2 regions of the Mycobacterium sp. NPDC004974 genome follow, and region 2 is predicted to be linked to the other one. Evidence: riboswitches for the same ligand, from Rfam matches in the RefSeq annotation. Region 2 holds a riboswitch; the other holds the start of a gene.
The links. A riboswitch is a leader RNA that binds a small molecule or an ion and turns the genes downstream of it on or off. The one in region 2 is predicted to bind thiamine pyrophosphate.
Positions count from the first base shown of each region.

Region 1: linked by a shared signal. The riboswitch ahead of thiO (glycine oxidase ThiO) and the one ahead of thiC (phosphomethylpyrimidine synthase ThiC) in region 2 are both predicted to bind thiamine pyrophosphate.

Region 1 is NZ_JBSGAQ010000002.1:27,391-33,821, reverse strand. It holds gene ACWEFV_RS05140 (NUDIX hydrolase) at 1-319, shown strand, start outside; gene thiE (thiamine phosphate synthase) at 316-984, opposite strand; TPP riboswitch at 1,024-1,138, shown strand; gene thiO (glycine oxidase ThiO) at 1,128-2,132, shown strand; gene thiS (sulfur carrier protein ThiS) at 2,129-2,329, shown strand; gene thiG (thiazole synthase) at 2,322-3,080, shown strand; gene ACWEFV_RS05115 (SGNH/GDSL hydrolase family protein) at 3,183-3,953, shown strand; gene ACWEFV_RS05110 (ATP-binding cassette domain-containing protein) at 3,978-4,889, shown strand; gene ACWEFV_RS05105 (ABC transporter permease subunit) at 4,886-5,644, shown strand; gene ACWEFV_RS05100 (slipin family protein) at 5,652-6,353, opposite strand.
Region 2 is NZ_JBSGAQ010000012.1:190,941-197,371, reverse strand. It holds gene ACWEFV_RS24445 (cytochrome P450) at 1-172, opposite strand, end outside; gene ACWEFV_RS24440 (septum formation family protein) at 219-773, opposite strand; gene ACWEFV_RS24435 (alpha/beta hydrolase family protein) at 770-1,396, opposite strand; gene thiD (bifunctional hydroxymethylpyrimidine kinase/phosphomethylpyrimidine kinase) at 1,393-2,229, opposite strand; gene thiC (phosphomethylpyrimidine synthase ThiC) at 2,237-3,859, opposite strand; TPP riboswitch at 3,850-3,959, opposite strand; gene ACWEFV_RS24420 (MFS transporter) at 4,165-5,922, shown strand; gene ACWEFV_RS24415 (LppU/SCO3897 family protein) at 5,976-6,431, shown strand, end outside.

The sequences.
Region 1 (6,431 bases), on a different contig from region 2:
TCATGAGACCGCCGAGCAGGCCGCGGTCCGCGAAGCCCACGAGGAAGCCGGGGTGACGGCCGAGCAGCTCACCGTGCGGACCACCGTGGTGACGGCCGAGGTGGCCGGTATCGGCGGCACGCACTGGTCCTATACGACGGTGATCGCCGACGTGCCCGAGCCGCTGGAGACCATCCCCAACCGGGAGAGTTCGGAGCTGCGCTGGGTGGCCGAGGACGAGGTGGCCGAGTTGCCGCTGCATCCCGGGTTCGCCGCGAGCTGGCAGCAGCTGCGGGCGGTGACGGCGTCCCTGCCGCTGGAGCACAACCGGCATCACTAGGCCCGCGCGAGCGCAGCCTTCAGTTCCGCGGCCGCCGCCCGGGGATCCTCGGCGGCGGTGATCGCCCGGACCACCACGATGCGCCGGGCGCCGGCGGCCAGCACCTCGGGCAGTCGCTGCTGATCGATCCCGCCGATCGCGAACCACGGCTTGGCCGGGTTCAACGCGGCCGTCGAGCGCACCAGGTCCAGGCCGGGTGCGGACCGGCCGGGTTTGGTCGGGGTGGGCCAGCACGGCCCGACGCAGAAGTAGTCCACCTGTTCATCGATCGCGGCCGCGGCCTGCCCGGCGTCATGGGTGGAGCGGCCGATCACCGGACGCTCGCCGATGATGCCGCGCGCGACGTCCAGCGGCAGATCGTCCTGGCCCAGGTGCAGCACGTCGGCCCCGGCAGCCAGGGCGATGTCGGCGCGGTCGTTGACCGCCAGCAGTGCGCCGTGGCGACGGGCGGCGTCGGCCAGGATCTCCAGCGCGTCGAGTTCCTGCCGGGCCTCCAGCGGGCCGAGCTGCTTCTCTCCGGCCGAACCCTTGTCGCGTAGCTGGATCAGATCCACCCCGCCGGCCAGCGCGGCATCGGCGAATTCGGCCAGGTCACCACGCTCCCGGCGGGCATCGGTGCACAGGTAGAGGGTGGCGCGCTGCAGACGGTCGGCGGGTGATTCCACACCGCGACGGTAGCCGGTACCGCCCGAGTACCCTGGACTGGCAATCAATACGGGAGTCCCGGGGACGAGGGGCTGAGAGTGGGCATCCGGACCGGCCCTGACCGTCACACCTGATCCGGGTCATGCCGGCGAAGGGAGCAGGTATGGCGCGAACACTTGCCGTCATCGGCGGCGGTGTGATCGGGCTGTCGGTGGCACGGCGGGCGGCGCTGGACGGCTGGACCGTGCGGCTGCACTGCACGCGTGAGCGCGGCGCGTCGTGGGTGGCCGGCGGAATGCTGGCCCCGCACAGCGAAGGCTGGCCGGGCGAGGAGCAGATACTGCAGATCGGCCTGGAATCACTGAAGCTGTGGCACTCGGGATTCCTCGACGGGCTGGCGCCCGAGGTGGTCACCGCGCGCGAGTCACTCGTCGTCGCCGTCGACCGGGCCGACGTGGCCGACCTGCGTACCGTCGCCGAATGGCTGTCGGCCCAGGGGCAGCCCGTCGAACTGATCACGGCTGCCCGTGACGTGGAGCCCCTGCTGGCCCAAGGCATCCGGCACGGGTTCCGGGCCACCACCGAACTCGCCGTGGACAACCGCGCCGTGGTCGACGGGCTGGCCGCGCACTGCGAGCGACTGGCCGTGCGCTGGGCCGGGCCCGTCGAGGATCTGGCCGATGTCGAAGCGGACGTGCGGGTGGTCGCCAACGGGATCGACGCCCCGAAGCTCCTGCCGGGCCTCCCGGTGCGTCCGGTGAAGGGCGAGGTGCTGCGGCTGCGGTGGCGTAAGGGCTGTATGCCGGTGCCGCAGCGGGTGATCCGGGCCCGCGTGCACGGGCGGCCGGTGTACCTGGTGCCGCGTGCCGACGGCGTGGTGGTCGGCGCCACCCAGTACGAGCACGGCCGCGACACCGCGCCGGTGGTCAGCGGGGTGCGTGATCTGCTCGAGGACGCCTGCGCCGTGATGCCGGCGCTGGGCGAGTACGAACTGGCCGAGACGGCGGCCGGGCTGCGGCCCATGACACCGGACGGCCTGCCGATCGTCGAACGTGTCGACGAGCGCACGCTGGTGGCCGTCGGACACGGCCGCAACGGATTTCTGTTGGCGCCGTGGACCGCTGAGCGGATCGCGGCTGAACTCGAGGTGGGCGTGGGAGCGAAATGATCACCATCACGGTCAACAACGAGACCCTCGAGGTGGACGAGCAGACCACCGTCGAGGGACTGCTGGAAACCCGGGGCTTCCCCGAGAAGGGCATCGCCGTCGCGCTGGACTGGACGGTGCTGCCCCGCTCGGAATGGGATCGGACCCTGTCCGACGGAGCCCGGGTGGAGGTCGTGACGGCGGTGCAGGGTGGGTGATTCAGTTCTGCGGATCGGCGGCCGGGAGTTCGGCTCCCGGCTGATCATGGGAACCGGCGGCGCGCCGAACCTGGCGGTGCTGGAAGAGGCTCTGGTGGCCTCGGGGACAGAGTTGACGACCGTGGCGATGCGGCGGGTGGACGCCGAGACCGGTACCGGGGTGCTCGACCTGCTCAACCGGCTCGGCATCGCGGCACTGCCGAACACCGCGGGCTGTCGCGGTGCCGCCGAGGCCGTGCTGACCGCGCAGCTGGCCCGCGAGGCGCTGGGCACCGACATGGTCAAACTCGAAGTCATCGCCGACGAGCGCACGTTGTTGCCCGACGCCATCGAATTGGTCAAGGCCGCAGAGCAATTGGTCGATGACGGGTTCATCGTGCTGCCCTACACCAACGACGACCCCGTGCTGGCCCGCCGGCTGGAGGACACCGGCTGTGCCGCGGTGATGCCACTGGGCTCACCGATCGGCACCGGTCTGGGCATCTCCAACCCGCACAACATCGAGATGATCGTCGAGCAGGCCGGAGTGCCGGTGGTGCTCGATGCCGGGATCGGCACGGCCTCCGATGCTGCCATGGCGATGGAATTGGGTTGTGACGCCGTGCTGTTGGCCACGGCCGTCACCCGTGCCTCCGACCCGCCGACCATGGCCGCCGCGATGTCGGCTGCCGTCACCGCCGGATACCTGGCGCGTCAGGCGGGGCGTATCCCGAAGCGGTTCTGGGCACAGGCGTCGAGCCCGGCGCTGTGATTTCGCGCCGAGGCGGCAGTGAGTGCGCCGAGTCTGCGCTGAGATCGTGAAAATGAACAAAATCGCGATCTGGGCGCAGGCTCGATGCGGGGGAGCGGTGTTATGAAGCGCTATGTCGCCCTGGGCAGTTCGATGGCTGCCGGGCCGGGCATCAAACCGTCCGCTGCGGGTGCCCCGTGGCAGGCGGGTCGCTCGGCACGCAACTACTCGCATCTGGCGGCGGCCCGACTCGGGCTCGACCTGGTGGACGTGACCTACTCGGGGGCCACCACCGCGCACATACTGCATGAGCCTCAGAACGGTGCGCCGCCGCAGATCGGCGCGCTCGACGGGTCTGAGGTTCTGGTCACGGTCACGATCGGCGGCAATGACGCCGGCTATGTGCCCCAGTTGATGGCGGCTGCGCTGCCGCGGTTCACCCGGTCCCTGCCGCTGGTGGGGTCGTTCCTTCGCGGCCTGCTGGATCCCGGCGCGCGTGAGACGGCGTTGACGCAGGTGGCCGACTCGCTGGTGACGGTGGGGCGTGAGATCCGGCAACGCGCTCCTGCGGCCCGGGTGCTGTTCGTGGACTACCTGACGCTGCTACCGCCGCAGGGCGTCGCGGCCTCGCCGCTGTCGGAGGCCGACGTGGAACTCGGCCGACACGTCGCGGCCACGCTGGAACGACTCACCGGAAAGGCTGCCGCCGAAACTGGCTGCGGTTGGGTTCGCGCCGCGCAGGCCAGCTTGCCGCACCATGCCTGGTCGGCCCAGCCATGGACCACGCGGCCCGGTTTGCCATGGCCGGGCCGGCCCGCCCCGCTGCACCCGAACGCCGCCGGTATGCGGGCGGTCGCCGATATGGTGGTGGCGCAGGCAGGCCCCGACACGTGAGGTGGCGCTGACACCATGGGAGCCATGATCGAACTGGCCGGGCTGACGAAGCTCTACGGGACCCACCGCGCCGTCGACGATCTGACGTTCACCGTCGAACCAGGTGTGGTGACCGGATTCCTCGGGCCCAACGGTGCGGGCAAGACCACCACGATGCGGCTGATCCTCGGACTGGACCATCCCAACGCCGGGTCCGCGACCATCGACGGCAAGAAGTACCGGGAATTGCGGGATCCGCTGCGCACGGTCGGCGCCCTGCTCGACGCGCGTCAGGCCCATCCGAACCGCTCAGCCCGCAACCACCTGCGCTGGATCGCGGCAGCCAACCGGATTGCGCCGGCCCGGGTGGACGAGGTGCTCGAGATGGTCGGGCTGACGTCGGTGGGGGACCGCAACGCCGGGACGCTGTCGCTGGGCATGAGCCAGCGGCTGGGGATCGCCGCCGCGCTGCTGGGTGATCCGCCGGTGCTGCTGTTCGACGAACCGGTCAACGGCCTGGACCCCGAGGGCATCCACTGGGTGCGCACCCTGATGCGCAGTCTGGCCGCCGAGGGCCGCACGGTGTTCGTGTCCAGTCACCTGCTGGCCGAAATGGCCAACACCGCCGATCGATTGGTGGTGATCGGTCAGGGCAAGTTGATCGCCTCGACCACGGTGAGCGAATTCGTCAGCGGGACATCCGCCGACATCGTGCGGGTGCGCACACCACAACTGGAGACACTGCGCGAGGTCCTCACCGACGCCGGGTTCGAGGTGGAGGCCGCCGCCGACGGCGATGCGCTGGCGGTGCACGGCGCGGCCATCGAGGTGATCGGTGACCTCGCCGCGCGCAACACCATCACCCTGCACGAGCTGAGCCAGCGGCAGGCCTCGCTGGAGGAGGCATATCTGAAACTCACCGATGACGCTGTCGATTATCGGGCGGCTCAGGCGTGAGCGCGCTGGCCGCGTTCGACGCCGAGCGCATCAAACTGTCCACCACCCGCTCCCCGCTGTGGTCGACGGTCGGGGTGGCTGTACTCAGCCTCGGCCTGGCAGCGATACAGGGCATGACGGTGAACCACTACACCGGGCTGCCCCCGTCCAAGGCCGCGCTCGGTGTCGCGGTGTTCGGGGTTCCCGTGCTGATGGTGTTGTCCTCGATGACGATGACCGGCGAATACCGCAGCGGGCTGATCCGCACCACCTTGCTGGCCACGCCCAACCGGACACAGGTGCTGACCGCCAAAGCGGTGGTGTGCGCGGCGTTCTCCTCGGTGTGTGCGGTGATCATGGTGCTGGCATCGGTGCTGGTGGCCCGGATGGCCGCCGACCCGGTGGTCGGTACCCAACTGTCGGTGGCCAATCCGGCGACCTGGCGGGTGGCCGGCGGGTTCGCGTTGTACGCCGCGCTGGCCGCGGTGCTCGGGGTGGCCGTCGGCGCGCTGGTGCGATTTTCAGCCGGTGCGGTGGCGGTCCTGCTGCTGTGGCCGCTGGTGGCCGAGCCGCTGCTGGGGAACATGCCCAACTCCGGCCCCAAGGTCGGACCGTGGCTGCCGTTCGCCAACATGTTCCGGTTCCTTGAGGTCGAGTGGTTGTTCCCGACCTATTACACGTCGTGGAGCGAGCTGGGCTCGCTGTTCTATTTCCTGGTGTGGGTGGCGGTGGCGTTCATTGCTGCCGCGGTGGTGCTGAACAGGCGTGACGCCTGACCCGGAATTACTCCGGGTCAGACGCCACATCCGTTGAGATCGCATCGTTACTGCCCAGGGCCAGTACCACCTTCGACCCGTACGGCACCCGCTGGATCAGCTGCAGCTGAGCCAGCGCCGGGTGGGCGTCCAGCAGCTTGCCGGCGTTGGCCAGCGCACGCAGCGCCGCGGTCTCGGCACGGGCTGCTTCCAGCTTCGCCGCGCCGGTGGCCTTGGCCGTCACCAGCGCCATGGCCGCGGCGCGGATCTCAGCCGGGATGATCACGTCCTTGACGAAGGCGTCGATCACCTCGACCCCGGTACGGGCACCGGCAGCACGGGCCGCCGCCGCGATCGCCCCGGCATCGATGCGATTGCCGCGCTGCATCACCTCGTCGGCGGTCACTGCCGCGACGAGATCGCGCAGTGCGATCTGCGCGGCCAGGTACACCGCAGCCATCGGATCGGCCGCCGCCTCCACGTAGGCCACGGCGTCGCTGACCTTGAACTGCAGTGCGACGGTGATACGCAGCGTCACCGCATCCGAGGTCAGCACCTCCTGCGGGGCCAGCGTCAGCACCTGCTCACGCATCTCGACACGCACCACCGAGGCCGCCACATCAATGCGGTGGCGGCCCGGGGGCAGGACACGACCCAGCGTGCCGTCCCGGTACTCCAGTGCGCACTGGCCTGCGGAAACAGTGATTCGGTTGAACGTGAAGATACTCATGTCGTGTCCTCCTTCCGGTGTATGTGTCTGTGCGGCAAAGGGATACCGCCGCCGGACGCAATCGGTGGCGGGGCGTCA
Region 2 (6,431 bases):
TCAGCCACCGCGGGCCCAGCACCATCCGGCTTACGGGTCCGCCCGCGTCGCGGAGCCGCTGATGTCCTTCGATGAAGGACCGCATCGCCTTGATCGTTTGTCGATAGGACAGGGGATTGCGCGGTGCGAGCGGCAGGGTGGCCGTGGCGGCCCGCGTATCGATCTCGACCATGTGTCGAGTGTCCGACCGCACGGGGTGAGCGGCCTAGAGTAGCGCGTTACTCTATTTTGCCGCTGCGGGGATTCTTGCTGGTAGCAATGCACGTCACGGTGCGGTCGCCGCGTTGCCAGGAGTCCGCGGTCGGGTACAGGACGAACAGTTGGATACCGGATTCCGCGCTTGCGCCGGGGGCGTGCTGGGTCAGTGCCGGCGCGCACTTGTCGGCGTACGTGACCACCGTGGCATCGCCGGGGAAATCCCCGTCGGGCAGCGGCAGCACGGCGAACACCTCACCCTTGTGCGGCTGGTCGCAATTCACCGTCTTGACGTACAGCACGCGGCTGCTGTCGGGGATCTCGGTCAGACAATCACCCGAGCGGACCTGACTGGCCTCGGTGGCGCCGCGGTCCCGCGCGAGGTAGAACACCGCACCCGCGGCGACCATGACGGCCACCAGCAGCACGACACCCAACAGCGCCCACTTGGGCGCCGAGGATTTCTTCGGCTGAGCCGAGAACTGGTCGGGACCGGTGGAATACGGCTGCGGAGGCGGTGGCGGGTAGTTGTGGCCCTGCGGGCCGGAGGGACCGGGCGGACCAGGAGCGAAGGTCATGGCTCGACGATATCGACAGCGCGTAACGCCCCATCCACCGCAAGGGCGGGTACATCCAGGCGCTTGGATCCGAGGTCGTGGCGGGCACCGTCGATGACGACGAGTTCGGTCGGTCCACTCACCAACGCCGCGGCGGCGGTGAGCTCGTCGATCGTGCCGAACGGATCGGACGTGCCGTGGGTGAATACCGTCGGCACCGTGATGCGGGACAGATGCTCGGTGCGGGCGCGTTCCGGCTTGCCCGGCGGATGCAGTGGGTAGGAGAACAGCGTCAAGACGTCCGGACCGGCCCCGTCGGCGGCCACCATCGAGGTCATGCGCCCGCCGTAGGAATGTCCACCCGCGATCACGGGGCCGTCGGTGAGGCTGCGGGCCAGGGCGATCGCCTCGACGATGCCTTCCTGGTCTCCCGCTGCCGATCCCGACGGCGGTCCCTTGGGTCGGCGACGGCGGTAGGGCAGGTTGTAGCGGACGGCCAGCCAGCCGCGGGAGGCCCACTCGTCGCAGAGCTTGACCAGCATCGCCGAGTCGCGATTACCGCCCGCCCCGTGGGTGAGGACGACGACGCCCTGCGCCTGCCCTTCGGGCTCGTGCGCGACGCCCGCGATCGCCTCCAGGTTCATCGCTGCAACCGGAACAGCGCGTTCACCGGGCCGTGGCCGTGCCCCAGCGGATATGCCGCGCGGATGCACTCGGTCACCCAGGCCTTGCCGAACTCCACAGCCTGGGGAACTGAATAACCATGTGCCAGAGCGCAAGCCGTCGCAGCGGCGAGGGTATCGCCGGCACCGTGGTCATTTCCGGTGTCGATCCGCGGCGCGGCGAACTCGTGGAACTCCGTGCCGTCGAACAGCAGATCCGGGCTGGCTGCCGACGAGCGCAGGTGCCCACCCTTGACCAGTGCCCACTGCGGACCCAGCGCGTGCAGGGCGCGTGCCGCGTCTCGTTGCGAGGCTTGGTCGACGACCTCGATGTCGACCAGCAACCGGACCTCGTCGAGGTTCGGGGTGACCAGCGTGGCCAGCGGGAACAGTTCGGTGCGCAGCGCGTCCAGTGCGCTGTGGTGCAGCAGCGGATCGCCGTGCATCGATGCGCACACCGGGTCGACGACCAAGGGAACGGTTCCGGACAGTCCCTCCATGCGCCAGGTCTCGGCGATCGTGGTGATGATCTCCGAGGAGGCCAACATCCCGGTCTTGGCGGCCTGGATCCCGATATCGGAGGTCACCGCCGAGATCTGATCGGAGACGATGTCGAGCGGGATCTCGTGGAAACCCTTGACACCGACCGAGTTCTGCACGGTCACCGCGGTGACCGCGACGCAGCCGTGCAGGCCGAGCATGGCGAAGGTCCGCATGTCGGCCTGGATCCCGGCACCACCGCCGGAATCGGACCCGGCGATGGTCATCACCCGCAGCGGGGTGTCGCCCGCGGGGGTCAAGGGCAGGAAGTTCACTTCGGCCTCACGTGGTCAAGGGTAGATAGACGCGGTTGCCGTGGTCGGCGAACTCCTGGGATTTCTCGGCCATGCCGCGCTGGATGTCCTCGGGGGCGACCCCGTCCGGGTAGGCATCCCGGATGTCCTGCGTGATGCGCATCGAACAGAACTTGGGGCCACACATCGAGCAGAAGTGTGCGGTCTTGGCCGGTTCGGCGGGCAGCGTCTCGTCGTGGAACTCACGCGCGGTGTCGGGATCGAGGGACAGAGCGAACTGGTCGTGCCAGCGGAACTCGAAGCGCGCCTTCGAGAGCGCGTCGTCGCGTTGCTGGGCGCGCGGGTGCCCCTTGGCGAGGTCGCCGGCGTGCGCGGCGATCTTGTAGGCGATCACGCCGTCCTTTACGTCCTTGCGGTCGGGCAGGCCCAGGTGTTCCTTGGGGGTGACGTAACACAGCATCGCGGTGCCGGCCTGGGCGATGATGGCCGCGCCGATCGCCGAGGTGATGTGGTCGTAGGCCGGGGCGATGTCGGTGGTCAGCGGTCCCAGCGTGTAGAACGGCGCCTCCTCGCACCATTCCTCTTCGAGCCGCACGTTCTCCACGATCTTGTGCATCGGAACGTGGCCCGGCCCCTCGATCATCACCTGCACGCCATGGGATTTCGCGATCTTGGTGAGCTCACCCAGGGTGCGCAGCTCGGCGAACTGGGCCTCGTCGTTGGCGTCGGCGATCGACCCGGGCCGCAGCCCGTCGCCGAGCGAGAACGTCACGTCGTAGCGGGCCAGGATCTCGCAGAGTTCATCGAAGTGGGTGTACAGGAACGACTCGGTGTGATGTGCCAGGCACCAGGCGGCCATGATCGACCCGCCGCGGGACACGATGCCGGTGACGCGCTTGACCGTCAGCGGGATGTAGCGCAGCAGCACCCCGGCGTGCACGGTCATGTAGTCGACACCCTGCTCGCACTGCTCGATCACGGTGTCGCGGTACATCTCCCACGTCAACTTGGTGGGGTCGCCGTTGACCTTTTCCAGGGCTTGGTAGATCGGCACGGTCCCGACCGGGACCGGGGAGTTGCGCAGGATCCACTCCCGTGTCTGGTGGATGTCCTTGCCGGTGGACAGGTCCATGATGGTGTCAGCACCCCACCGGGTCGCCCACACCATCTTGTCGACCTCCTCGCCGATCGATGAGGTGACGGCCGAATTGCCGATATTGGCATTGACTTTCACGCCGAACGCCTTGCCGATGATCATCGGCTCGGCCTCGGGGTGGTTGTGGTTGGCCGGGATGACCGCGCGGCCCCGGGCTACCTCGTCACGCACCAGATCAGCCGAAACGCCTTCGCGCTCAGCGATATACGCCATTTCGGCGGTGATCTCCCCGGCGCGGGCCCGCTGCAGCTGGGTGCCGCGGTCTCTGTGCACCGCAGGCCGGGCCGCTAGGCCGGCGTTCAGGTCGATTACCGCGGCGTCGTCGGTGTACGGACCCGACGTGTCGTACAGGTCCAGATGCTCGCCGTTGGTGAGGTTCACCCGGCGAAACGGCACGCGCATCGTCGTGCCGTCATGGTTGATCTCGCGATGGACCTTGGTGCTTCCGGTGATCGGACCGGTGGTCACAGAAGGGTCGACAAGAACATCACTCATTTTTCATCTCCCTACGCCGGCATTACCCGGTCAGGTTCGTACGGTCGACGGGCCTACCCGTCCTCTCAGTGCGCTCGTGCGCACTCCCGCGTGTGGTTTGCAGGGCCCAACCTAGCGCAGACCGGGTGCCGCTTTCTACGTCTGGGCCGTGTTGAGCGTGGCGGCGCGACGCTGGGGTGGAAACCGGCGAGTCCGCCAGGCTGGGCGCCTTCGGGTTGCCCCCGCTTGATTTGCATAGCTAATATATGTGTTTTGAACATGTTGGGCCTCGCAGCCCCCTCGATTGCTACTAGAGCGAAGACGGAATGACGACTGAGATGACGAACGCGTCGGGCGACGTCGACGCCGCACAGGCCGAGACCGCCGACCGGCGCAAACGGATGGACCACGATCACCCGTTCTACAAGTGGGTGGTGCTGTCCAACACCACGTTGGGCATCCTGCTGGCCTCCATCAACGCCTCGATCGTGTTGATCTCGCTGCCGGCGATCTTCCGCGGCATCGGGCTGAACCCGCTCGCCCCCGGCAACGTCAGCTACCTGCTGTGGATGTTGATGGGCTACCTGGTGGTGACCGCGGTGCTCGTCGTGCCGTTCGGGCGTCTGGGTGACATGTACGGCCGGGTCCGCATCTACAACCTCGGCTTCGTGGTCTTCACCCTGGCCGCGATCGCGCTGTCCTTCGACCCGTTCCAGCTCGGTGGCGGCGCGGTCTGGCTGATCGGCTGGCGCGTCGTTCAGGGTGTCGGCGGTGCCATGCTGATGGCGTCGTCGTCGGCCATCCTCACCGATGCCTTCCCGGCCAACCAGCGCGGGATGGCGCTGGGCACGAACATGGTGGCCGCCGTTGCCGGGTCGTTCCTCGGCCTGCTGATCGGCGGCTTCCTGTCCGAGTGGCACTGGAAGGCCATCTTCTGGGTGGGTGTCCCGATCGGCATCATCGGCACCATCTGGAGCTACCGCTCACTCAAAGAACTCGGTGTCCGCACCGCCGGACGGCTCGACTGGGCCGGCACGCTGACCTTCGGGCTGGGCCTGACGGTGCTGCTGATCGGCATCACCTACGGCATCCAGCCCTACGGTGACTCGACCACGGGCTGGACCAGCCCGTGGGTGCTGGGCTCCATCGCGATCGGACTGCTGCTGCTCGTTGCGTTCTGCATCGTCGAGCTCAAGGTGTCGTCGCCCATGGTCGACGTCCGGTTGTTCAAATCGGCCGCGTTCGGAATGGGTAATCTCGCCGGGCTGATGTCCTCGGTAGGCCGCGGCGGGCTGCAGTTCATGCTCATCATCTGGTTGCAGGGCATCTGGCTGCCGCTGCACGGCTACAGCTTCGAGTCCACCCCGCTGTGGGCCGGCATCTACCTGTTGCCGGTCACCATCGGGTTCCTGGTCGCCGCGCCGATCGCCGGATCGCTCTCCGACCGCATCGGCGCGCGGCCGCTGACCGTCGGCGGCATGCTGCTGATGGCGGCCACCTTCGTGGCGCTGCTGATGATTCCGGTCAACTTCGACTACTGGGTGTTCGCCATCCTGGTGTTCCTCAACGGCCTGGGCGGCGGCATCTTCACCGCCCCCAACACCGCGGCCATCATGTCGAGCGTGCCGGCCGATCAGCGCGGTGCGGCCTCGGGCGTGCGGTCCACCTTCTTCAACGCCGGCAACTCGCTGTCGATCGGCATCTTCTTCTCGCTGATGATCGTCGGGCTGGCCAACACGTTGCCCGCGGCGTTGACCAGCGGCCTGACGCAGCAAGGGGTTTCGGCCTCGGTGGCCCATGATGTGGCGAACCTGCCCCCGGTCGGCAGCCTGTTCGCGGCCTTCCTGGGCTACAACCCGATGGCCGAATTGCTCGCGCCGTCCGACGCGCTGCACCAGCCGGGCGTGAACGCGGACGTGATCACCGGGCAGACGTTCTTCCCGCAGCTGATCACCGAGCCGTTCCATTCCGGCCTGACGGTGGTGTTCACCGCCGCGGCCGTGATGATGGTGATCGGTGCCGTGGCGTCGATGTTCAGCGCGGGCCGCTATGGGACCGAGGCCGGGGCCGACAACGAGGCCTGAGGGGCCCTCTCGGCAAACGTTTTTTGGCCGCTGGTCATGGAATACTCCCCGCCATGGTCGCTCACACGTTGGCCGCCGCCGGAAGCGCCGCATATTCCGCGGGCTATCTCCTCGGCGCGCTGCTGATCCCTGGGTTGGGGCTGCTGCTGCTCATCCTCGGCCTGGTTCGGCGTTCGTCATCGTCGAAGCCGAGCGACCAGCCCGGGTACCCGCCGGGCGCATATCCGCAGCCGGGTTATCCGCAACCGGGCTATCCGCAACAGGGGTACCCGCAGCCGGGTTATCCGCAACAGGGCTATCCGCAGCAGCCCGGCTATCCACCGGCCCCGCCGCAGGTCTACGGTGCGCCACCCAAGAAGTCCGGCACGGTGATGATCGTGATCGGTGTGATCCTGCTGGTGCTCGGCCTGTTGGGATTCGCGGCGCGGATGGCGGCACGCACGTCGGGGTCAGATTCGAGTTCGGGGTCGCGCACGTCGAGCTCCGGCTCAAGTTCCGGGTCCTCGAAG